One region of the Pseudoalteromonas sp. NCCP-2140 genome, then DNA from elsewhere that is predicted to be linked to it. Evidence: predicted binding sites of a transcription regulator. Region 1 holds the regulator's gene; the other holds the start of a gene.

Region 1 (12,700 bases):
CGCCTGAATATGTAACTGAAAGCGATATTTACCTGCTACACGTTCCAGTGGTGCAGGTATCGGACCGAGCAATTGTATACCAGATACGTTATGGACAGGAACCAAATCAGTTAAAAAATCCATCACTTGATTTATGTTATGTCCTTCGGCACGAACCATAGCCATATTGGTGACTGGCGGAAGCTGCGCGTCTTCTCGCTCTGTGAGTGCATAACGGGCAAAATCTTGGTAACCATTATTAACTAAGTCTTGCAGTAGCGGGTGCTCAGGAAAGTGAGTTTGTAATAACACTTGCCCAGGTTCACCACTTCGACCTGCGCGGCCTGCGACTTGTGTAACAAGTTGCGCTAAATGCTCTGTGGCGCGAAAATCACACGAATATAATCCACTGTCGACATCTAGGATTAAAACAAGGCTAACATCGGCAAAATGGTGGCCTTTTGCCAACATTTGCGTGCCAACTAAGATACGCGCACCGCCTTGGTTAATATCATCAAGGGCTTTTTCTAAGTTGCCTTTACGACGAGTTGAATCTCGGTCAATACGACTAATCGGAATGTCAGGGAAGGTTTGTGTTAAAAACTCTTCGATTTGTTCAGTGCCTTTGCCATTTGGAAAAATCTGCGTACTGCCGCAATCCGGGCATTGATGAGGGACCTGATGTTGTTCACCACAGTGGTGACAAATCATCTGGCCAATGGCTTTATGAAAGGTTGCACTGGTACTACAACGTGAGCACTCACTTAGCCAGCCACACTCATGGCATATAAGGGTAGGCGAAAAACCACGACGGTTTAAAAACACCATCACTTGCTTACCACGTTCTAAATGTTGGCGCATATAAGCAAGGCTGGCATGGGCAATCCCTGCTTGCTCAGGCTGACCTTTCATATCCATTAAGTGGAACTGGTTATCGGTGCTGGTTTGGGCCCGTTCAGTGAGGCTCAACAGCTGATATTTGTTATTAATTGCCTTATGTAAGGTCTCAAGTGCCGGTGTGGCACTGCCTAGAACGAGCGGAATATTATGTTGGTATGCTCTATAAGCGGCTAGGTCTCTAGCATGATAGCGTAGTGTATCTTGTTGCTTAAACGAGCTGTCGTGCTCTTCATCAACGATGATCATGCCAAGAGATAAAAAGGGCAAGAAAATACTCGAACGTGTGCCGATCACTATAGCGCAGCTGCCTTTTTCACAAAAACGCCAAGTCTGTAAGCGTTCGTTATCTGTTAGAGCTGAGTGCCATAGCATAATCGGGGTATCAGGAAAGCGACGACGAAAACGATTAACCGTTTGTGGTGTTAAGCCAATTTCAGGCACTAATACTAAGGCTTGCTGACCTTTTTTGAGTACTTCTTCTAGGCATTGCAAATACACTTCGGTTTTACCGCTTCCGGTAACCCCTTCAAGCAAAAAGCTGGTAAAGCCACGAGCTTGGTTAATGCTGGTGCAGGCAACAGCTTGCTCTTTATTAAGCACTGGTTTGCTACCAACACTCGGCGCGCGTTGCTGCCATTGGTTATCATGTTCAATAAATTGAGTGATCAGTTCTTTATCGAGCAGACTGTCGATGGTTTTTTTGGTAAATCCGAGTGCTTTTAATTCTGTAACCGATGATTTGCCTGATTCGGCTAGCTGTTTTAATAAACTCAACTGGGTTTTTGCTTTCAGCGACGGCAGCTTTGCACCTTTATCGGTCAGCTCAACCATGTTAATGCTGGTTTTATCTGGGCATTCGCCTTGTCTTAATGCAGCCGGAAGTGCCGTATGAATGGTCTCGCCCAATGGGTAACAGTAGTAGCGTGCTGTGAATTTTAGTAATGCTAAGTGTTGCTCAGATAACACTGGCGTGTCGTCTATAACATCAATAATCGGCTTGATTTTGTCAGCGGGAACATCGGTTGATGTTTTAAGAGCCAAGACCACGGCAACCTTTTTTTGGCTACCAAATGGCACGCGAACGCGCATACCTGGCTTTAACTCAGGGCTATGCAGCAGCTGTTCAACTTTATAATCGAAGGTACGCTGTAAAGGGACTTTTATGGCAACTTCTACAAAGTGCATAACAACTCAACTGAAACAAAGATAGAAAGATAATGTACTAAAATTGCAGTTAAAAACCTACCAACAAATACTGAACAACAGACCACTTGGTTATTTTTTTAGCGAAAGATGTATTTAAAGCTTGTCGTAAGGCTTCTTGAGCTATAAAATACGCGGCCTATTAATTGTATTAACTGCGTATGGTGCCAGACTTCGGGTTTGGAGAGCGATACGGCCTTAACTAGAGGTTCCCTATGAAAGAAGGTATTCACCCTAAGTACGAAGCTATCACTGCAACTTGTTCATGTGGTAACAAATTCGAAACTAGCTCAACTCTTTGTAAAGACATCCACTTAGACGTATGTTCTGAGTGTCACCCGTTTTACACTGGTAAGCAAAAGATTTTAGACACTGGCGGCCGTGTTGATCGTTTCAACAAGCGCTTCGGTGCACTTAGCAGCAAGAAGTAATCTCTGCTGTTTAGTTAAAAAAAGCACCTTAGGGTGCTTTTTTTATGCCTAAAATTCACAAAACTCTTTATTAACATTGCTAGTCACTCATCATCTTCACTTATGTATCTTGCATAACTATTTCTGGCTGTTATGCCCATTATGTCGCTAATTTTGCAGACAAAGTGCCACCCCTTGGCTATATTCTTTTTTGTATAAACTTTCATAAAAGTTATTAAAAATAATAAATTTAAATAACTTTGTGAGTAAATGCAGTGAACTTCGTTGAAATGGCTATTTTGGGCTAATTTCGGCTAATTGCAGTGTACGTGCGTATAAAATACAAAAACACGTGCTTAAAAGGTCATAAATAGGTGAATTTTTATGTCTGATTAATCGCAACTATGCGCAGAAACTGTTGGGAAATCCTTTAAAATTAAGCGATATAGCATATAACAGGATAGACCTGATAATACTTGGAATTTTTATACATTACAGGTATCGTACTGATGCAAGCTCTCTCACTTTTTAACTTTTTGCAGGATACTATCGCGTTATGTCAGATTTTCGTGAACAAGCATTACATTACCACGCTCACCCCGTTCCAGGTAAAATTAGTGTTGAACTAACCAAGCCAGCCGAAACGGTTAACGATCTCGCTTTAGCTTATAGCCCAGGTGTGGCTGAACCAGTCCGTGAAATTGCTGCTGATCCAGCAAATGCCTATAAATACACAGGCAAAGGTAACATGGTTGCGGTTATTTCAAACGGTACCGCAATTTTAGGTTTAGGTAACTTAGGTCCGCTTGCATCAAAACCTGTAATGGAAGGTAAAGCGTTACTATTCAAACGTTTTGCTGGCCTTGACTCAATTGATATTGAAGTTAAACACCGCACAACAGAAGATTTCATTAATACGGTTGCTAACATCGCTGATACGTTTGGTGGTATCAACCTTGAAGATATTAAAGCGCCAGAGTGCTTTGAAATCGAAAAAGCGCTTATCGAGCGCTGTGATATTCCAGTTTTCCACGATGACCAACATGGTACAGCTATTGTGACTGCTGCTGGTATGCTTAACGCCCTTGAAGTGCAAGGTAAAGATATCGAAGATGCTATCATCGTATGTTTAGGTGCCGGTGCTGCTGCTGTTGCTTGTATGGAGCTTTTAATTAAGTGTGGCGCACTGCGTGAACACATTTATATGCTTGACCGTAAAGGTGTGATCCATACACGTCGTGATGACTTAAACGAGTATAAGCAATTATTTGCTAACAATACCGATAAGCGTACATTACAAGATGTTATTGCTGATGCTGACGTATTCGTTGGTGTATCAGGTCCTAACCTGTTAACAGCAGATGATCTTAAGCTGATGGCTGATAAGCCAGTCGTGTTTGCATGCTCAAACCCAGATCCTGAGATTGCTCCAGAAGTTGCACACAGTGCGCGTAACGATTTAATTATGGCAACGGGTCGTTCAGATTTCCCTAACCAAGTAAATAACGTGCTTTGTTTCCCATTCATTTTCCGTGGTGCGTTAGATGTTCGTGCAACGGCAATTAATGATGAAATGAAAATTGCTGCAGTTCACGCAATTCGTGGTATCGCGAAAGAGCCTGTACCAAGTGAAGTATTAAAAGCAGCTGGCGTTGAGTCACTTGAGTTTGGTGCTGAGTACATCATTCCTAAGCCTATGGATCCGCGTTTATTACCACGTATTGCACGTGCTGTTGCTGAAGCAGCAGTAGAGTCGGGTGTAGCGCAAATCGACATGCCAGAAGATTACATGCGTTAAACTTAATTAGCTATTAGGTATATCGCGCAATAAAAAACTCAGCCTAGGCTGAGTTTTTTTATATCTGCGATTATCGGCGGTGATCCGATGGCCGAAATACTTATTCTGAATCAAGCACTGGGATATCTAACCCCATTTCTTGCATAATTTTTTTAACTTCTTCAGGTACCTTTTCAGGGTTGTCTTTACGTAGGTCGTCATCATTTGGTAATGGTTGACCTGTAAAAGCATGTAAGAAAGCTTCACACAATAACTCACTGTTCGTCGCATGACGCAGGTTATTGATCTGGCGGCGTGTACGCTCGTCAGTTAATACTTTTAATACGTTGAGTGGGATTGATACGGTAATCTTTTTTACTTGTTCTGATTTTTTACCGTGTTCTGCATATGGGTGAATGTATTCACCGTTCCATTTAGCCATAAGTTGTTTCGTTGCCTCGGTTGTCAGTGATTTACGCCTTATTCACAGCGCAAGATGCGGAAATTCTATCTCTTTAAAAAAGATAGTCAAATACTAGTTATTTAGCCATCTAGTGGTGTAAATGTATAAACTTCTATGTGTGAGCCATAAATGCTTTGACTTCTCATATTTGATCATCTAACCTTTTAGACGTCTAAACATCCAATTTAAGAATAGGTGATGAAATGAGCGAAAAAAATAAAGCGACGATTGCTGTTCGTCACGGCATCGAAGCCGATAAACATCATGGTGCGGTTGTACCACCAATTTACTTATCAACCACCTATTCGTTTGCTGATTTTGATACTAAGCGCCAGTATGACTATGGTCGCAGTGGTAACCCAAATCGCGATATCTTAGCTGAAACCTTAGCTGAGCTTGAAGGTGGTGCTAGAGGTATTATAACTGCAACAGGTATGTCTGCTGTGCATTTAGCTACTCAGCTATTAAACAGTGACGATACGTTAGTGATCCCACATGACTGTTATGGCGGTAGTTACCGTTTATTCACCTCGCTTGAAAAACGTGGCCTGTTAAAACTGAAAGTTTTGGATTTAACTAAAACTGAAAATCTCCAAGAAATTTTAGCGATTAAACCTAAGTTGATTTGGATTGAAACGCCAAGTAACCCAATCTTGCGTTTAACAGATATTAAAGCAATTACTAGTATTGCTAAGCAGTGTGGTGCTTTGGTTGCGGCTGACAACACCTTCTTATCACCTGCATTACAAAACCCCATTGAGTTTGGTGTTGATATTGTTGTGCACTCAACCACTAAATACATCAATGGTCACTCTGATGTAGTGGGCGGTGCAGTGATTGCTGCAACGCAAGAGCTAGGCGACGAACTTGCTTGGTGGGCGAATAATATCGGTATTACTGGTGCACCATTTGACAGCTACTTAACGCTTCGTGGTTTACGTACTTTAAATGTACGCCTAAAGCAGCACCAAGAAAATGCCTTTGCCATTGCTGAGTATTTAGAAAGCTCACCTTATGTAAGCCAAGTTTATTACCCAGGCCTTGCTTCTCACCCACAACATGAGCTTGCTAAAGCACAGCAACGTGGTTTTGGTGGCATGGTGAGCTTTGATATTAAAGGCGACATTAACGATGCTGCTGCGTTTTTAACTAGTCTTAAAGATTTTAGCCTTGCTGAGTCGCTAGGTGGGGTAGAAAGCTTGATTTGTCACCCTGCAACAATGACGCACGCAGGCATGGAGCCTAAAGCGCGCCTTGATGCCGGTGTGGGCGATACGCTGATCCGTATTTCTGTAGGTATTGAAGACGTAAAAGATCTCATTGCAGATTTAGACCGTGTTTTCAATTTAGTAAAACCAGGTCAAGGCCAGCAAGTTACAACAGCTGAAGCTAAGCAAACACAGCAAGATACACAGCAAAATGCGTCATTTAAGTTAACGCCAGCACATACGGCATTGTGGTAGAAGAAATGGTAAATATTGTTCATAAATTTGGTGGCTCAAGCTTAAGCTCGGCGGATCGTTATCATGCAGTAGCGAACATTGTTCTTGCGAATACTGAGCAGGGCGATTGCATTGTTGTGTCGGCATCGGGTAAAACAACCGATACCCTAGTAAAGCTTTGGCAAAGTTACCAGCAGCAAGATAGCCAAGCTGTTAGCGATATTCTATTGCTTATTGATAACAATCAACGGGCTTTAATTGAGCAGCTACTTACAGGTCAGAATAAACAACAGGCCTTGGCACAGTTAAAAGATGAACTTGCCGTATTAAATGAATTAATTAGTCTGCAGCAGTTACTTGAAGCACCTTTACTTGCTCATGGTGAAGTGTGGTCGGCGCGGTTATTGGCCGCTTACCTAAATCAGTTAGGTGTTGATGCGCAAGATGTTGATGCAAGGCAGTTATTTACTCTAAATGATGGTCAGCTTTTACATCAAAAAAACCAACAGCAATGCAGTGATGCGATTAGCAGAAAACATATCAACGTAGTAACGGGTTTTATAGCTTCAGATTGCCAAGGTAATACGGTGACATTAGGCCGTAATGGCAGTGATTACAGTGCCACCTTGTTAGCGAGTTATACTTTTGCTAAGCAAGTGTCTATCTGGACAGACACACAAGGGGTATTTAGTACTGACCCTCGTAAAGTTAAAAATGCAGTTAAGTATGCCAAGGTGTGCCGTGAGCAAGCTAACTTATTAGCGCGTTTAGGTAACCCAGTATTGCATGCAAAAACCTTGTCGCCGTTAAAAGACTCAGAAATCAAACTGGTGGTAAGAAGTAGTTTTGATTGTGATGCAACGCCAACCGAAGTAGTAAAAGAAGGTTACAGTAAAGCAAAGCGTTTTATTACTACCTTAGATAACATCGATTTATTACGGGTTGATAAACTAAGCGGTGGTGAAGTTGGTGAGCTTAGTCAGTTAATTCAACACAGCCTGCACCACTTTACTAAAGATGGCGATACTTACTTGTTAGTGCCAGGTCAAAGCACTCACCAAGTTGTAAGCCACTTAGCGGGCCGTGCAAATATTGTCGAGTCTAATTTAAGTGGTTGTGCAGTGGTTGCACCAACAGCTGATGTCATTGCGCTAACAGAGCAAGCAACAGCGCTTTTAAAAGAGCAAAGCATTCATCCTCGTTTTGTACAACAAGACGATAACTATGTGTTGATCTTAAACGATCAGGCAATTGACAGTGATGTTTTAACTCTTCTACATGACAAGCTGGTAAACAAAGGTCAAGAGTTGGCCATTATCGTTGCTGGCCTTGGTAATGTAGGCGAAGTGTTCTTATCGCAACTACAAGCTCAATTTGCTCGTTTATCTGCTCAGTACAAAGTAAAAGTAGTAGCTCTTTTACGCTCTAAACAAATGCTTTTTAGTGCCAGTGGTTTAAATACCGAAACATGGCAAGAGCAGTGGCACAATGAAGCGCAAAGCTACGATAAAGCTGAGTTATTAGCACGTATCAATGAGCTAGATTATGAGCACAAAGTAGTGATTGATATCACTGCCAGTGAGGCTTTTAGCCAGTTGTATCCTGATTTTGTAGAGCTTAACTGTCATTTGATCAGTGCAAACAAATATGCGGGTACCGCAGAAAATAGCTGGTATCAAAACCTACGCACTAATTTGGCTGAGCGAAACTTGTTGTGGCGTTATAACACCAGTGTGGGCGCAGGTTTACCGATTAACTTTGCTTTAGCTGATTTGCAAAATAGCGGAGACAGCATTAACCGTATTGAAGGGGTATTCTCGGGTACTTTATCGTGGTTATGTAGCAGTTACGATGGCAGCGTGCCGTTTTCAGATTTAGTGCTTCAAGCTCAGCAAATGGGCTATACAGAGCCAGATCCTCGTGAAGACTTATCTGGCCGTGATATGCAGCGTAAACTACTGATTTTAGCGCGTGATCTAGGCCTTGATTTAGAGCTTAATGACATTGCTTTAACACCTCTGATGCCTGAACAGCTTGCAGTAGGAAGCTGGCAAGATTTTCTTGCAAACAAACAGCTGCTCGATGAATTTATGACAGAAAAATCAGCGCAAGCTGCGGCAGAAGACAAAGTGGTGCGCTATACCGGTGCTATTACACTCGTTGATGGTAAGGTTCAGGCTCAAGTCGGTTTAGTCAATGTTGGCAAAGATGATGTATTAGCAAGCCTTAAACCGGGCGATAACATCTTTGTGATCAATTCACAGTGGTATACAGATAATGCATTGGTGATCCAAGGCCCAGGAGCGGGTAAAGAGGTCACTGCCGCTGGAGTTCACTCAGACCTATATTGGCTGGTAAATAACCTAAAATAATTTTGCTGATCTTAGTTTAAATAGCTAAGCAAAAAGCGCCCAGAAGGGCGCTTTTTTATTGTTTCAAAATAGCAATTCACTTATTTAGAACAACTCTTCTTCAGTGCTGAGCTTTTCTTCGAATACGTCTGTTGGTTGATCAATTACGTACTTGGTTGGTGCAGTGCCTTTAATGAAGTACTCAAAACGGCTGGTGTAGTCATTTTTATGGCTTAAAAGGCCTGTTGCTAAGTCGATACGAACCGATACCAAACCTTCAGGAGGCTCAATAGGTGATTCAGGCATGCCATCAAGGGCTGCACGCATAAAGTCGACCCATGCAGGTTGTGCTGTTTTAGCGCCAGATTCTGCACCTGATATTTGTGACTTATCGAGGTTATTATTATAAGTCGAACGACCAAGTGTGATACCTGGGTTATCAAAGCCAACCCATACCGAGGTCATTACATTGCGGTTAAAGCCACTGAACCAGGTATCAACAGAATCATTGGTGGTACCTGTTTTTCCTGCTAGATCACGGCGATCAAGCGCTTGTGCACGCCAGCCTGTCCCACTCCAGCCGGTTTTGTGAGTCCAGCTACCACCACCCCAAATTGCGCTGTGCATAGCTTGCGAAATTAAGAATGCATTTTGCTTTGAAATGATACGCGGAGCACAGCGTGGAGTGCTCACACTTTGTGCTTGATCCAATTGGTTATCATCTAGTGATGCAAACTCAGGTGTAACAACTTGCTCAGGTTCATCACAGGCAAATTCTGGCTCTGTTTTGAATAACACATTACCAGCAGAATCCTGAATTTCAGAAATAAAGTAAGGAGTAATTAAGTGGCCGCCATTGGCGAAAGTACTCATTCCGCGTGCTAGTTCAAGAGGTGTGATTGAGGCACTACCCAGGGCCAATGATTCGCTACGGTTAATATCACTATTTAAAAAACCAAACTTAAGCAGGTGATCAGCAGTACGCTCAAGGCCAACACCACGTAACAAGCGCACTGATATTACGTTTTTAGATTGAGCGAGTGCACGGCGAATACGAATAGGGCCATTATAAACTGCAGGGCTGTTTTTTGGACGCCATGCCACACCTTGGCTTCTATCCCACTGATTGATTGGCGCATCATTAAGAATAGAAGCGAGTGTATAACCACTTTCAAGTGCAGCTGAATAAATAAATGGCTTAATGTTTGAACCTACCTGGCGTTTTGCTTGAACTGCTCGATTGTATTGGCTTTGTTCAAAGCTGTAACCACCGACAATGGCTTTAATACGACCATCTTGTGGGTCAAGTGAAACAAGTGCGCTCGATGCTTCAGGTACTTGGCTAAGAATATAGCTATCATCAGCGTTCTTACGTAGCCAAATTTGCGCTCCCGCGGATAAAATTTCAGTAGCCGTTTTAGGTGGGAAGCTTTGACGGTAACGGGTAATATACTTACGTGCCCATTTTAAGCCATCCCACTCGATAGTCACTTGTTCACCGTTTTTTTGTAAAACATCAATTGATTGCTCAGCGACATTCGTCACTACACCTGCTAATAGTGGACCAAACTCTTTAACATCTTTTAATTTAGATAAGATCTCTTCTTGGCTAAGTGGACTTTCGTTTTCACTGTCCCATAACTGAGCTGCAGCGCCACGGTAGCCATGACGCATGTCGTAAGCGTGTAGGTTATCAACAATGGCATCTTGTGCCGCTTGTTGAATGTTTGAATCAACACTGGTGTAAACTTTGAAGCCTGAGTTATAAGCTCGTTCATGGCCATAACGCTCAACCATTTCAGCACGTACCATCTCAGAGATATAAGGGGCATACACTTCAATTTCTGCGCCGTGGAATTTAGCTGTGATAGGCGCGCTAGTCGCTTCATCGAATTCAGTTTGGGTAATGTATTTTTCAGTTAACATACGTCCTAAAACGACATTACGGCGGTTTTTAGCTCGTGCTGGATTACGAATAGGGTTAAGCGCTGAGGGAGCTTTCGGTAAGCCTGCAATCATTGCCATTTGCGCTAAGGTTAGCTCATTCAGGTCTTTGCCATAATAAACTTGTGCAGCTGCACCAATACCAAAAGCACGATTACCTAACTCAATTTTATTTAAATATAATTCGAGGATTTCGTCTTTACTTAATATACTTTCGATATGTAAAGCAATGAAGATCTCTTTGACCTTACGGATGTATGCTTTTTCTCTAGTTAAGAAGAAGTTACGGGCAAGCTGCATTGTTATCGTACTTGCGCCTTGTTTCTTTTCACCTGTAGATATGAGTACAATGGCCGAACGTACTATACCAATTGGATCGATACCGATATGCTCGTAAAAACGGTTATCTTCTGTTGCTAAAATCGCATCGATTAATGGTTGAGGAATTTGATCTATTGTAACGGGAATGCGGCGTTTTTCACCGAATTGGTTAATCAATAATCCATCTCGTGAGAAAACCTGCATAGGTGTCTGTAATTGAACGTCTTTTAAAACCTGTACGCTAGGAATATCAGGTTTAACGTAATAGTATAGACCAACTAAAGTGATTAGTCCTAAAAATGAGCAGATGATAATAAATTGTAAAGTTCGCTTTAATAAAATCACTTATATTTTCCCTAAATGGACTCCCAATTAGAATCGGAGACTGCTAGTATATATTGATTAAAAAATGAATAATATTTTTTCAGACAAAAATTATAACTTGTTTATTATTAAAACAAAGGCCAAGTTGCAAACATGCTAAGTCAGCTATTTAAAAAGCCTTCATCTATGATGGTAGGAATCGACATTGGGTCGCACTGTATTAAAGCAGTGTTGTTGCAAGAGACAGACGCGGGTATGCGGCTTGAAGCGTTAGCTATTGAACCTATGCCAAAAGGCGCTATGTCTGAGCGTTCTATTCAAGATATTGAAGCGATAGGTAATGTTATCGCTAAACTAAAAAGAAAAATTCCTAAATCAGCTCAAACCGCTGCCGTTGCCGTGTCAGGGCAAACAGTAATCACTAAGGTGATTTTTATGGATGTAACATTAACTGATGCTGAACTAGAGTCACAAATAGCGATTGAAGCTGATAGTTTAATTCCTTATCCCCTTGATGAAGTCAACATCGATTTTGAAAAACTCGCTATTAATGAAGCTGATCCAAGTAAAGTGAATGTATTGCTTTCAGCAGCGAGAACGGAGAGTGTACAAGCGCGAGTAGGAGCTCTAGAAGTTGCAAATTTAAAAGCCGGGGTTGTTGATGTAGAAAGTTATGCACTGAGCAGAGCTATGGATATTTACTATCAACAATTACCTAGTGACGCGTACAACAAGTGCGTAGCTGTGGTTGATATTGGCGCTGTACTAATGCTTGTAAGTGTAGTGCAAGAAGGCGAGACAATTTACACCCGTGACCAAGTATTTGGTGGTGACCAATATACCAACAGTATTGTTGCGTATTATAACAAGAGCTTTGATGAAGCTGAAATTGGTAAAACAACGGGTGACTTACCACCAAATTATACTTTCGAAGTTTTAGCTCCCTTCCAGACATCATTGTTACAACAAGTTCGACGCGCTGTGCAGATGTTCTTAACAACCAGTGGTAAAGACCAAGTTGATTACATTGTGCTTACAGGCGGCACAGCCATGATTGACGGCTTAGATAGGCTACTAATTGAGGAATTAGGCATTCACACTATAGTTGCTGACCCATTTGCCAACATTGAGATTTCGCCAAAAGTTGACCGCAATATGTTGCAGCGTCATCGCACTCAGTTTGCGATAGCTACAGGCTTGGCATTAAGGAGTTTTTCATCATGCCACATATAAATCTGCTGCCATGGCGCGAACAACAACGAAAAGACTCCCAGAATAAGTTTATTACTATACTGTTTGGTGTAGTTGTTGTTAGCTTCCTAAGTATGTATCTACTAAGCTCTTTTTATAGTGGTTTACGCGAAGGGCAAAATGTAAAAAATAACTTTTTAAATACAGAAATCGCTTTATTGAATCAACGTATACAAGAAATAAACGAACTCGATAAGAAAAAAGAAAACTTACAACAGCGAATGCGCCTCATCGAAGAGTTACAGAGTAACCGTAACCTAGGTACGCAAATTATGGATGAAGTCGCTAAAATTGTTCCTGCTGGCGTTTATTTAACTAAGCTTGAACGTCGTGAT
Region 2 (12,700 bases), on a different contig from region 1:
TGAAAATCAGTGATGTTGGGCCATCTTTACGCTCAATTGCTTGTTGCCATGCAATCGCTGACTCAACTTGGTCACATGGGCGCCAGTTCACTAGGTTAGGCGTCAAACGCATGCTTGCGATTTGCTCTACTGGTTGGTGCGTCGGACCATCTTCACCTAGACCAATTGAATCGTGCGTGTAAACGAAGATGCTTGGCTGCTTCATTAATGCCGCCATACGTACTGCGTTACGTGCGTATTCCATGAACATTAAGAAGGTAGCACCGTAAGGAATAAAGCCTTTGTGCAATGCAATACCATTCATAATCGCTGACATACCAAATTCACGTACACCGTAGAAAATGTAGTTACCGCTTGCATCGTTTGCTTCTAGGCCTTTTGAGCCATCCCAAAGTGTTAAGTTAGAACCTGCAAGGTCAGCAGAGCCACCCATGAATTCTGGTAGTAACGGACCAAACGCGTTTAATGCATTTTGTGATGCTTTACGTGTTGCTGGGTTTGCTGGGTTTGCTTGTAGCTCTTCAATGTAGGCTTGTGACTTTTCAGCCCAGTCAGCTGGTAACTCACCATTTGTACGGCGTTTAAACTCAGCAGCAAGTTCTGGGTGTGCACTTTCATAAGCTGCAAACTTTTCGTCCCAGCTTGCTTCTAGTTGCTTACCTTTTTCTTTGCCATCCCACTCGCTGTAGATATCAGCTGGGATTTCAAATGCATCGCCAGTCCAACCTAGGAACTCACGAGATGCTTTGATTTCGTCTTCACCTAGTGGCGCACCGTGACAATCATGGCTACCTGATTTATTAGGTGAACCGTAACCAATCACTGTTTTACAACAGATTAATGATGGCTTATCAGTGATGCTACGCGCTTCTTCGATAGCGGCGCGAATTGCATCAGGGTTATGACCATCAACATCGCTTACTACGTGCCAGCCATATGCTTTGAAGCGCGCTGGTGTGTCATCGCTGAACCAACCTTCTACTTCACCATCAATTGAGATGCCGTTGTCATCCCAAAATGCAACTAGTTTACCTAGGCCTAATGTACCGGCTAATGAACAGGCTTCGTGTGAAATACCTTCCATTAAACAGCCATCGCCCATGAATGCATACGTGAAGTGATCAACAATATCGTGGCCTTCACGGTTAAACTGTGCAGCTAGCGCTTTTTCGGCAATTGCCATGCCCACTGCATTTGTGATCCCTTGACCTAATGGACCCGTAGTAGTCTCAATACCTGGTGCATATCCATACTCTGGGTGACCTGGTGTTTTTGAGTGCATTTGACGGAAGTTTTTAATTTCCTCTAGTGGTAAGTCATAGCCACTTAAGTGCAGTAGAGAATAGATCAGCATTGAACCGTGGCCATTCGAAAGAATAAATCGATCTCGGTCTGCCCACTCTGGATTCGTTGGATTGTGCTTTAGATAATCGCGCCATAGTACTTCTGCGATATCTGCCATGCCCATAGGGGCGCCAGGGTGACCAGATTTGGCCTGTTGTACTGCGTCCATTGATAAGACGCGAATAGCATTTGCAAGTTCTTTGCGTGATGGCATGAATTCTCCTACCTTTATGTATTTGCGCTGGTTGTTTATGAAGCCCCATTCTTACTTATTGTAAGGGTACAGTGCAATTAAAAATCCGCATTAAATGCACCAATTATGGGCGTTTGTTAAGAACAATACGTTATTAGTAATTTTAAATAGACGTCTAGGCGTAAAATTACTATGCAAACATATTTGTTTTAGATAAAATACGCCCCTTAATTTTTTAGCGCTATTACCGACGTTTGTGAAGCGCAATATTTGTGAGCAGAAATACAATGGCAAAACATTTATTTACTTCTGAATCTGTTTCTGAAGGTCATCCGGATAAAATCGCGGACCAAATCTCTGACGCGGTTCTAGATGCTATCCTTGAACAAGATTCTCATGCCCGTGTTGCATGTGAGACTTACGTTAAAACCGGTATGGTGATGGTTGGTGGTGAAATCACAACTAGCGCTTGGGTTGATATCGAAGAAATCACACGTAAAACAGTACGTGAAATCGGTTACACGCACTCAGACATGGGTTTCGATGCTGACTCTTGTGCGATCTTAAACACTATCGGTAAACAATCTCCAGACATCAACCAAGGTGTTGACCGTGCTCGCCCTGAAGAGCAAGGTGCTGGTGACCAAGGTCTAATGTTTGGTTACGCATGTAATGAAACTGACGTTTTAATGCCTGCACCAATCACTTACTCACACCGTCTAGTTCAGCGTCAAGCTGAAGTTCGTAAAAGCGGTGAGCTTAACTGGTTACGCCCAGATGCAAAATCTCAAGTAACGTTTGCATACGAAAATGGCAAGCCTGTTGGTATTGATGCCGTTGTTCTTTCAACTCAACACTGTGATTCAATCTCACAAAACGACTTAGTTGAAGCGGTAATGGAAACGATCATTAAGCCGGTTCTTCCTGCAGAGCTAATCTCAAGCGCAACTAAGTTTTTCATCAACCCAACTGGCCGTTTCGTAATCGGTGGCCCAATGGGTGACTGTGGTCTTACAGGTCGTAAAATCATCGTTGATACATACGGTGGTATGGCTCGTCACGGTGGTGGTGCTTTCTCTGGTAAAGATCCATCAAAAGTTGACCGTTCAGCTGCATATGCTGCTCGTTACGTTGCTAAAAACGTGGTTGCTGCAGGCCTTGCTGACAAATGTGAGCTACAAGTTTCTTACGCTATCGGTGTTGCAGAGCCAACATCTATCAGCATCGAGACATTTGGTACAGGTAAATTAGAAGAAGCGCGTCTAATCGAATTAGTACGTGAGCACTTCGACCTACGCCCTTACGGCTTAATCCAAATGCTTGATCTTGAGCGTCCTATCTATCAACCGACTGCGGCATACGGTCACTTCGGTCGTGATGAGTTCCCTTGGGAGCGTACAGACAAAGCAGACGCACTTCGCGCAGCTGCTGGCCTGTAATAGGTTAGATAAAATGAAAAAAGCGCCTTTTGGCGCTTTTTTTGTGTCTGATTTAAAGGTAGGTAACTATCTTTTCGTAAACTGCGACACCCCAAACTAAGGCTAGAATTAGCAAGCTCAATGTCACTGCCGCAGAAGCCATATCTTTAGCTCGTCCCGATAATACATGATACTCAATCCCTACTCGGTCAGTGAGCGCTTCTATCGACGAGTTCAGTAACTCAACAATTAATAATAACAAGTAAGGAATAAACAACACTAACCAATGATTTAATGACTGCGCAAGAACCACTGACAAGGGTAATAAACACACCCCTAGATAGATTTCAGAACGAAATGCAGACTCTTCTTTAAATGCCGCTTTAAAGCCTTTAATAGAACACTTGGTTGCTTTTAAAATACGCCCAAAGCCAATACCATTTGGCTTATTAACTAGGGGAATTTTTGGTTCTTTCATTTTTTACCTACCCGCTCAGAATTAGCCTGATCATAATGATAAATTCTTACTCTGTCACCCAAATACGCTTGATTAAAAACTAGCAATCACCTGGAATACTGCTGGTGTTTGCGCGGGAAAACTGATTATTAGTTAATTGTTCTCTCAGTGCTTGTAGCGTTTTATAAACGCTTTTTAGCGATACCTTGTTACTTAACCAATGCGGAATGGAACCACCTGGGTCTGCGTAGGCTTGATGGCTGACCAACAAATTACTTTGTTGCTGCTCTAAACGCCAATAGGCGGTGAGGTCTTTAATTCGCACAACGCCAGAGACTTCGGCTTTTGCATAAGGTTGGCTTTTGATTTGTAACTCGGATTTGTGCTCATCTAAAGCGTGATAACAAGAGTAACTGACTAAATCTCTATCTGATACCGGCCAAGGCGAATTAAAGTGGGTATAAACAAGGGTTTCTGAAGGGCTTAAGCGCTCCATTAGCGTCACGCTTTTGACATTTTCGAGCCAGTTTTCGGCGTTGTCGGTATCACTGAGCAATGCCATAAAGTCACTGGCCTTGGCGTTTTTTACCAGCACAGAAGCATTAATTTCGATAATGCCAGTTTCGTGCTTTTTATAGCTAACCTTTATGCCGTCTTGCTGTTTATAGGTTTGCCATTCAATAGGGTTAGCGACTGCCGAGAGACTCAAACATGCTAACCCTATCCATAGGCACAAGCGCATTTATTTAAAACCAATAAGGGTCTGTATTAAATGACGCGTGGCGACTTTGCTCCATCGCACTGACCAAAAACTCTGACTTTTGATCAAGCCATGATTGAATTTTTGTCAGCTCTAAGTCGTCTTGCCCTGCGCATAACTGCTTTAAGTACTCAAGGGTGCTTAACTCATAAATACCATGGGAGATATCAACCCACGGCATACGGAACTCATTTCTGTCTTCTTTATCGAACAAGGCACCTAAGCAGTTGCCGCTGAGTAATGAGTTTTCAAGGCGGGTGCGTAGTGCCAAATAGTCTTTATCTGTAAACACTTGCTGCTCAGGAATAAGCTCGTGCATGTCGTGCCAATCTTTAGCAAATAAACGCTTAGCAATATCGGCAACTGGTTTTTCTGCAGCCTGAAACTCAGCCTGCCCCCATGATTTTCGCCATTGTTTTTCAATTAACCAGGTTGTTAATTGTAATAATAAGCGGTTGTATCGGGTGCTATGAAAAAGAGTTTCAATATCATCAATGCTTGGCTGTAACTCTTTTAAGTCATTAATAACTTGTGTGAGCTCAGGCGCACTGTTGATTTTTTTGTAGTATGCGTGGCGCTTAGATGTGTAGGTTTTTAGCTGAATAGCATTTTCAACCCACGCTAATTCGCTCAATAACCACTTTAACTCTGTACGCAATGAGTCGGTATCGTCTTTACTAACAATATCGTCAAACAGCCAAAATGTATGGCGAATTAAACGAATACCGTCTGTGACACGCTTAAGGGTTTTTAAGCTTGGTTTTATGAAGTAGCAGGCTTCATGTTTTTGTACAAAGCGAATCGCGTAGTTAATGCTTTCTACTAAAGCTTGTTCTTGGGTTGCACCACGTTTTAGTGGCACAAAGCCAATTGATTTACTTGCTTTTAATGGTTTGTCATCTGCAAGACGATAACCTCGAGCAGCTTTAGAATAGAGCCCTAAGCGAACGTTGCTTTCACTTACCAGTTTATCTGCCAAAGCAAACAACTCATTGCGACTACCTTCAATCAGTTCGATTTCAAGTTCAGAGATTGGCTCAACCTGACCCGACGCAGCAACTTCACCTTTATCTAATACCACTTCAATTTTTGCGCCATTTTCGGTTTCGAGTAACCAAGTACGGCGTATAAAGTTAGTGCTAAAAATTGGGTATAGGTTTTCTGCAATACCAGTCACTTGCATACCATGCGGCCAAATAGCAGCATCAAATGCGAGTAAATCGGGGCGGTTACCTGACAGTGGTAAATTGTATTCTGGGCGCTGATGTAAGCCGCCAACCACTTCGCCGGCAAGCTTGATGGTTTGCTCACACTCACCATCGCAACAGCGAGTACGAAGGCCAATATCTAAAGCACGTAGTTCTCGGCTTGGCGTATCGTAATAAGCATTTTGTAAATTGCGTGACGGTTTATTGGTAACGGTTTTTGCAAATTGGGTAATTAATGCGGGGATCAGTGGAACAACGGCATCTGACACCAAAAACTTCAGTTCTATCTCAGTATCCATTCGCTTTGCGGAGTACATTTAAAATAAATAAGTGCTCAAAATAAACAAAGCAGACTGTTAATGCAAATTTTTTCCTGTTTTTTGCGGTTAAGCCCACGCACGGATTACAATATCAGCCTTGCTATTAATAGTTGAAATCCCTACTATCTCTATACATAAAGAAATTATAAATTTAGCCACTTCTAGGCAAGATCACATTAACAAGGTAGATTGATGTTAAAACAGTGTATTTTTGGGTTGCTCCTTGCGGCCACCTCTTTTATTAGCTACGCAGAAGAAGCGCCAAGCAGCGACAGCCAAAACACCGCCTACATAGTCGATAACCTGTATACCTTTATGCACTCAGGCCCAAGCAAAAACTACCGCATTTTGGGCTCAGTCGATGCAGGTACGCAAGTTGTGTTGTTGTCAGGTGAAGATAATGGCTACTTTAAAATTCGTGATGATAAAGATCGTGAAGGTTGGGTAGAGTCAAAATTTGTTACTGAAAACGCGGGTATTCAACAACAGTTTCAAGCGCTGAATAACGACATGACGGTAATGCAAGAGCAGCTTCGCCAAGCTGAAATTGAGTTGCCACAACTACAAGAGCAGAACAAATCACTAACAGAGCAAAACCTAGCTCTTAGCAAGCAAATCGAAACACTTAAGAACACCATTGAGTCTGAGCGCAATGCAAAGCAAACAGCCAGTGCTAAAGAGAAGCGTCAGCTACTTACATATGGCGGCGCAATTGCATTTATCGGCTTACTGTTAGGTATTATCTTAACCGTGGTGTTATCTCGCCGTAAACGTTACGACGGCTGGGCATAAGCCACTAATTAGTCAATAAAAAAGCACCTGATGGTGCTTTTTTTGTATCTATATATCGAACCTTAGTCCGGTATCTTGTTTAATTTTTTCGATCACCATATAGGTGTGATGCGTACCTACCCCTGGGATATCAACTAAATCCCCCAGCACTTGGCGGTATTCATCCATATCTGAGACTCGTACTTTTAATAAGTAGTCATAGCCACCAGCAACCATGTCGCATTCAACCACTTGTGGAATATTTAAAATATATTCACGAAAGACTTTAAATACCGATGTATTCGAGGTCACTAACGATACCTGCACATGTGCTAACAAGCTCTGGTTAAGCTTTGCTTCGCTAAGCTTTGCGTAATAGCCTTCGATGTAGCCTTCTTGCTCTAAACGTTTTACACGATCTAGACACGGGCTTGGGCTCAGATTTACCTGTTTTGCGAGGTTTACGTTCGATATTCTGCCATTTTTTTGCAGAGCGTCTAAAATTGCTAAATCGATGCGATCTAACATTCGTAATCTATTCGGACTGGTCATAACAGAATTTTATGCGGCTAAGTTAACGGTATGCCCTGTAAATTATCGTAAATCGAAAAATTTAACCAGCATATTCTGCTGGATTTTAATTAGAATGCACGAATTATATCAATGGTAAGAAATGCAATAAGTTCATTTCTAGACTCCACATACCAGAGGGTTACATATGCTATTTAATGGCGATTTGACAACTGAATGTCCAATTAGACAAAAGATCCGTGATTTCTACCGTATTGACGAAAATGCGGTTATTGATCATATTTTGCCTTTGGCTGAAGTAGGCGTGAAAGCGCGTAGCCGAGCGTGGGAACGTGCTCGTCAAATGGTTTTAAATATCCGTCGCGATCAGGATGGTCAAAGCGGTGTAGATGCACTATTAAATGAATTCTCACTTTCAAGTGAGGAAGGCGTTGTATTAATGTGTCTTGCAGAAGCACTATTACGTGTTCCAGATAAAGCAACGCAAGAGTCACTAATTCGTGACAAACTTGCTAAAGGTGACTGGAGCTCGCATTTAGGTAGCAGCGATTCTTTATTTGTAAACGCCTCTTCTTGGGGTCTGTTAGTAACCGGTAAAATGGTTAACTACAGCGACAAGTCAAAAGAGCAGCAATTCGGTGTTCTTAAGAAAACAATTGGTCGTTTAGGTGAGCCTGTTATTCGTAAATCTGTGAACTTCGCGATGAAGATCATGGGTAAGCAATTCGTTATGGGTCGTACTATCGACGAAGCAATTGAACGTGCAGCCGATAAAGAGCAAAAAGGCTACGTATACTCATACGATATGCTAGGTGAAGGCGCACGCACAATGAAAGATGCAGAGCGTTACTTCAACAGCTACATGACAGCTATCCACGCGATTGGTAAAGCAGCAAATGGCCGTGGTCCAATCAAGAGCCCTGGTATCTCAGTTAAAATTTCTGCGATTCACCCACGTTATGAATTCACACATCGTGAACGTGTTATTGCTGAAATCGTACCTAAGTTAAAAGAACTTGCGCTTGCAGCGAAAAGCTACGATATCGGCTTTACTGTTGATGCTGAAGAAGCTGATCGTTTAGATATCTCTTTAGATGTTATTGAAGCGGTATTCAGTGATGACGATTTAGGTAACTGGAACGGCTTTGGTTTAGCAGTTCAAGCATACCAAAAGCGTGCTATTTTTGTCGTTGAGTGGGTTGCAGAGCTAGCTCGTCGCGTTGGTCGTAAACTAATGGTTCGCCTTGTAAAAGGTGCATACTGGGATACAGAAATCAAAACCACTCAACAAGATGGTTTAGATCATTACCCAGTATTTACACGTAAAGCGACCACTGACGTTTCTTATAAAGCCTGTGCTATCAAATTACTTGAAGCACGTGATGTACTGTACCCGCAATTTGCTACACACAATGCCTACACTGCAGCAACAATCTTAGAAGTTGCAAAAGGTGATAACGAAGGTTTTGAATTCCAACGCCTACACGGTATGGGTGAGTCGTTATTCGACCAAATCGTAACCCAAGAGAAAATTCAATGTCGTGTTTACGCACCAGTGGGTCAACACGAAGATCTACTTGCCTACTTAGTACGTCGTTTATTAGAAAACGGTGCTAACTCATCATTCGTAAATGCGATTGTTGATACCACAAAGCCTGTTGAGTCACTATTACCTGACCCTGTAGAAACACTGCAAGGTTTACGTAACAAGTACAACACGCAAATTAAGATGCCTATTGATTTATATGGCGAAGAACGTGCTAACTCAAAAGGCATGGACTTAACTGATATCAATGTAATCACACCATTTAAAGGAAACCTTGATACCTGGTTTGCTGAGCACCGCATTGAATTAAGCGATGTGCCAGAAGGCTCTCTTCCTGTGAAGAACCCTGCAAATCACAAAGAAATCATTGGTCATGTGAAACTACAATCTTCTGACGAAATGACTGCTCTTTTAGAAAATGCAGAAAAAGCATTTGAGTCATGGTCACAAACGCCAGTAAAAGAGCGCGCAAACTTACTACGTCGTGTTGCTGACATCTTAGAGCGTCATCACGATGAGTTAGTGGCACTATGTATCAAAGAAGCAGGTAAAGTAACGCAAGATGGTATCGATGAAGTTCGTGAAGCAGTGGATTTCTGCCGCTACTACGCAGCACGCGCTGAAGAACTTTCTGAAGATGAGCGCTTTGAAGCACGTGGGGTGATCTTATGTATCAGCCCATGGAACTTCCCACTTGCAATATTCTTAGGTCAAGTAGCTGCAGCAATCGTGACTGGTAACACAGTTATTGCTAAACCTGCTGAGCAAACAAGCTTAATCGCACTTCGTACCATTGAACTGATGCTATCTGTAGGTTTACCAGAGCACGTTGTACAACCTGTTATTGCTCGTGGTAGCGAAGTAGGTAAAACTATCGTTCCTGACGAGCGCATTCAAGCTGTTATGTTCACAGGTTCTACAGAAACAGGTACTGTTATTTCGCAAACACTTGCTGCGCGTAATGATATTCAAGTACCGCTTATCGCTGAAACTGGTGGTCAAAACTGTATGATCGTTGACTCAACCGCTCTACCAGAGCAAGTTGTTGACGATGTGATCAGTTCAGGCTTCCAAAGTGCTGGTCAACGCTGTTCTGCACTGCGTGTATTATTCTTACAAGAAGACGTTGCTGATGGCATCATTGAGATGATCAAAGGTGCTTTAAAAGAGCTTCACGTTGGCGACCCGTCATTGCTTTCAACGGATATCGGTCCTGTTATCGACGAAAAAGCACTGAAAAATTTAAATGACCATGTTGAATACTTAAAAGGTAATGCGACACTTCACTATGAGTGTGCTATTCCTGATAACAATGAAAATGGTGCTTACTTCTTTGCACCTCGTTTATACGAAATCAAAGATTTATCTGTACTTAAGCGCGAAGTATTTGGCCCATGTGTACATATCATCCGCTTTAAAGGCACAGAGCTTGATAACGTGATTGACCAAATCAATGGCACAGGCTTTGGCTTAACAATGGGTGTGCATTCGCGTATCGAAGAGCGCTGTGAATACCTAGCGAAAATGTCACGTGCAGGTAACGTTTACATCAACCGTAATATGATCGGTGCGATTGTTGGCGTACAACCTTTCGGTGGCCGTGGTTTATCTGGTACTGGTCCTAAAGCGGGTGGCCCTAACTACCTACAACGTCTAGTGAAAGAAAAAGCATCACCAGATAACGTACAAATGACAAACCTAACACCTGATGAGTTAGATACTCACCACTATTCAGGTGCAGCTGAGCAGGTTGCTACGCTAATGGATAACTCATTACGCGACGAGAAAATCTGGCGTGCAACACCACTGAACGACCGAGTTTCTGCTGTACGTCAATTACTTGCAAAAGTAGCGACTGTAGAAATTATCGACGAGCTTGCAGATGATTTAGCATTAACGCTAGCTGATGCCCGTGCGCAACTTAACCGTCTTGAAAAACACATGCGTAAGCACACTGTGTTACCTGGACCAACGGGTGAGTCAAACACACTTCACTTAGAGCCTCGTGGCTGTGTGGTTTGTTATGCTGATAAGAGTACGTCATTTAACTTCTGGGCAATTTCGATTATCACAGCACTTGCTGCTGGTAACACAGTAATCACGGTTGCTTCTGAGTTATTCTTTGACGAAGCAGTTGCATTCAGAGACAAGTTTATCTCAACAGGTATCGCTGAAGGTGTATTCCAAGTAGCTAAACCTAATCAGTTACAAGCTATCTTGGCGCACCCTCACCTTGCAGGTGCGGTTGTTGCAGCTCGTTCATCACGCTTAGGCTACTTCAGCCAGCAGCTAGCACAACGTAAAGGTGCAATCCTGCCAGTGATCAGCTCTGAGTACTACGACACGCTAATCAAGCGCTTACTAACTGAGAAAACAATCAGTGTTGATACAACCGCTTCAGGTGGTAACACATCACTAATGACCTTAGTTGAAGACGACGAGTAATCGTATAAGTTAAAGGAAATTAAACTTTCCTGAGCTACTTAAAAGCCCTCGCATTTGCGGGGGCTTTTGATTTTACAGATACCTTTTTATTATTCTTGTTTACCGAGCTACAAATTTTCTGCTAGTTTTATAGTAATGTATTCGACTAGAAGTAAAGGCTTTGAAAACACTCCCTATCAATCAACTTAAGCCCGGCATGTTTGTCCAAAGTGTGACAAAACAAACAGGCAAGATCCGTATAAAAAACCAAGGTTGGGTAAAAACACAGGGAAGCATAGACAAGCTGATCAAGGCTGGCATATTAGAAATAGCAATAGACCCAGACAAAACACTGACCTTAGACAGTGAGAATAAAGTGGTTGAGCAGCAAAATAATCCGCAACCTGTTGGCGAGACGACCGCATTCGATCCTTGGCACACCACTCACAGTGTGTCGGCAGAAATGGGCAAAGCAAACAGCTTATATAACGAAGCAAGGTCATTACAAAGCAAAGCCTTTGACGATATCCGCGATGGCAACAAAATTGATATAGCCCCTTTTAAAGAACTCGCAAGTGGCTTTATTGAATCGGTTTTTCGTAATCAAGATGCGCTTGCCTGTATCACTCGTATGCGTGAAAAAGATGCTTACCTACTTGAGCATTCTATCAATGTATCAATTTTGATGAGTATTTTTGCTAAGCACTTAGGTATTGAAAAAGCCATTATTGAAGAGCTTGCGACCGGTGCTTTACTTCACGATATTGGCAAGATCAATATTCCCGATGAGATACTCAATAAGCCTGGCAAGTTAACTGACGAAGAGTACCAAGCTATTCAAGATCATGCTCGTTTTAGTAAAGAAATTTTAGAACAAGCAGGCTTGAGCGGGATTGCTGTTGATATAGCTGGCTTCCATCACGAACGCTTAGACGGCAGTGGCTACCCATTTGGTAAAAGTGGTGAAGAGATAAGCTTGTACGTACGTATGGCCTCGATTGTTGATGTGTATGATGCATTAACCGCTGAGCGGGTCTACAAAGCAGGCATGGAGCCAATTAAGGCCTTTAAAATACTTAAAGATGGCTGCCCAGATAGCTTTGACGGAGACCTAGTCACTAAGTTTATTCAGTGCATCGGTGTTCACCCAGTCGGCACCTTAGTGAAACTTGAAAGCCAAAAATTAGGTGTGGTCACTCACAGTAACCCTACAAGTCCTTTAAAACCTCAAGTTAAAGTGTTTTATAACGCTAAACATGCACGCTATACCGAAGTGCAAGATATTGATTTGGCTAACAGCCGTTGTCACGATAGCTTAGAATCAGCAGTCAGGCCGAGAGACTTTAACATCGACCTGATCCGCTTTTTTAAAAGTGCAATTCTACCTTAGCCCTTAAACTAAAGACTGGCTACTCAGGCCAGTCTTGTAATGCTTTTAACGTAAACTCATAGCCATCGTAGCTTAATAAGCTCTGCTCTGGTGTGATTTCAATGACTGATAACACGCCGATGTTATCTCCTTCGTATAACTCACGCCCATTTAACTTGATCCAGCGCTTCGATGTTTCTGAAGCATAAATATGCGCTTGGTATTTAATGGTAGGAATAAGGCTTTGTAATGCATCAGGCAAGAGCTCAATTGGCTCTGCATAAGACGTATTTTTAGTGCTACGGGTAATATCAACACTGTGTTTGTTATCAACATCTTCAACCGCTTTAGCAAAAGCA

What was found. Region 1 encodes MetJ, which represses methionine synthesis genes. Its sites were predicted from a motif close to TAGACGTCTAGACGTCTA; they were not measured.
Region 2: metK (methionine adenosyltransferase) is a predicted target of MetJ. The motif match lies at 1,706-1,723, and genes of this name have one in related genera.

Annotation. Positions count from the first base shown of each region.
Region 1 covers NZ_BRCZ01000008.1:36,044-48,743, forward strand. The annotation lists gene priA (primosomal protein N') at 1-2,064, opposite strand, end outside; gene rpmE (50S ribosomal protein L31) at 2,298-2,513, shown strand; gene NFU46_RS15295 (malic enzyme-like NAD(P)-binding protein) at 3,049-4,290, shown strand; gene metJ (met regulon transcriptional regulator MetJ) at 4,391-4,711, opposite strand; gene metB (cystathionine gamma-synthase) at 4,936-6,195, shown strand; gene metL (bifunctional aspartate kinase/homoserine dehydrogenase II) at 6,201-8,546, shown strand; gene NFU46_RS15315 (penicillin-binding protein 1A) at 8,631-11,135, opposite strand; gene NFU46_RS15320 (pilus assembly protein PilM) at 11,268-12,347, shown strand; gene NFU46_RS15325 (PilN domain-containing protein) at 12,335-12,700, shown strand, end outside.
Region 2 covers NZ_BRCZ01000003.1:211,663-224,362, forward strand. The annotation lists gene tkt (transketolase) at 1-1,558, opposite strand, end outside; gene metK (methionine adenosyltransferase) at 1,825-2,976, shown strand; gene NFU46_RS07625 (diacylglycerol kinase) at 3,029-3,433, opposite strand; gene NFU46_RS07630 (START domain-containing protein) at 3,513-4,121, opposite strand; gene NFU46_RS07635 (CYTH and CHAD domain-containing protein) at 4,159-5,679, opposite strand; gene NFU46_RS07640 (TIGR04211 family SH3 domain-containing protein) at 5,893-6,492, shown strand; gene NFU46_RS07645 (winged helix-turn-helix transcriptional regulator) at 6,541-7,023, opposite strand; gene putA (bifunctional proline dehydrogenase/L-glutamate gamma-semialdehyde dehydrogenase PutA) at 7,190-10,993, shown strand; gene NFU46_RS07655 (HD-GYP domain-containing protein) at 11,154-12,362, shown strand; gene NFU46_RS07660 (general secretion pathway protein GspB) at 12,382-12,700, opposite strand, start outside.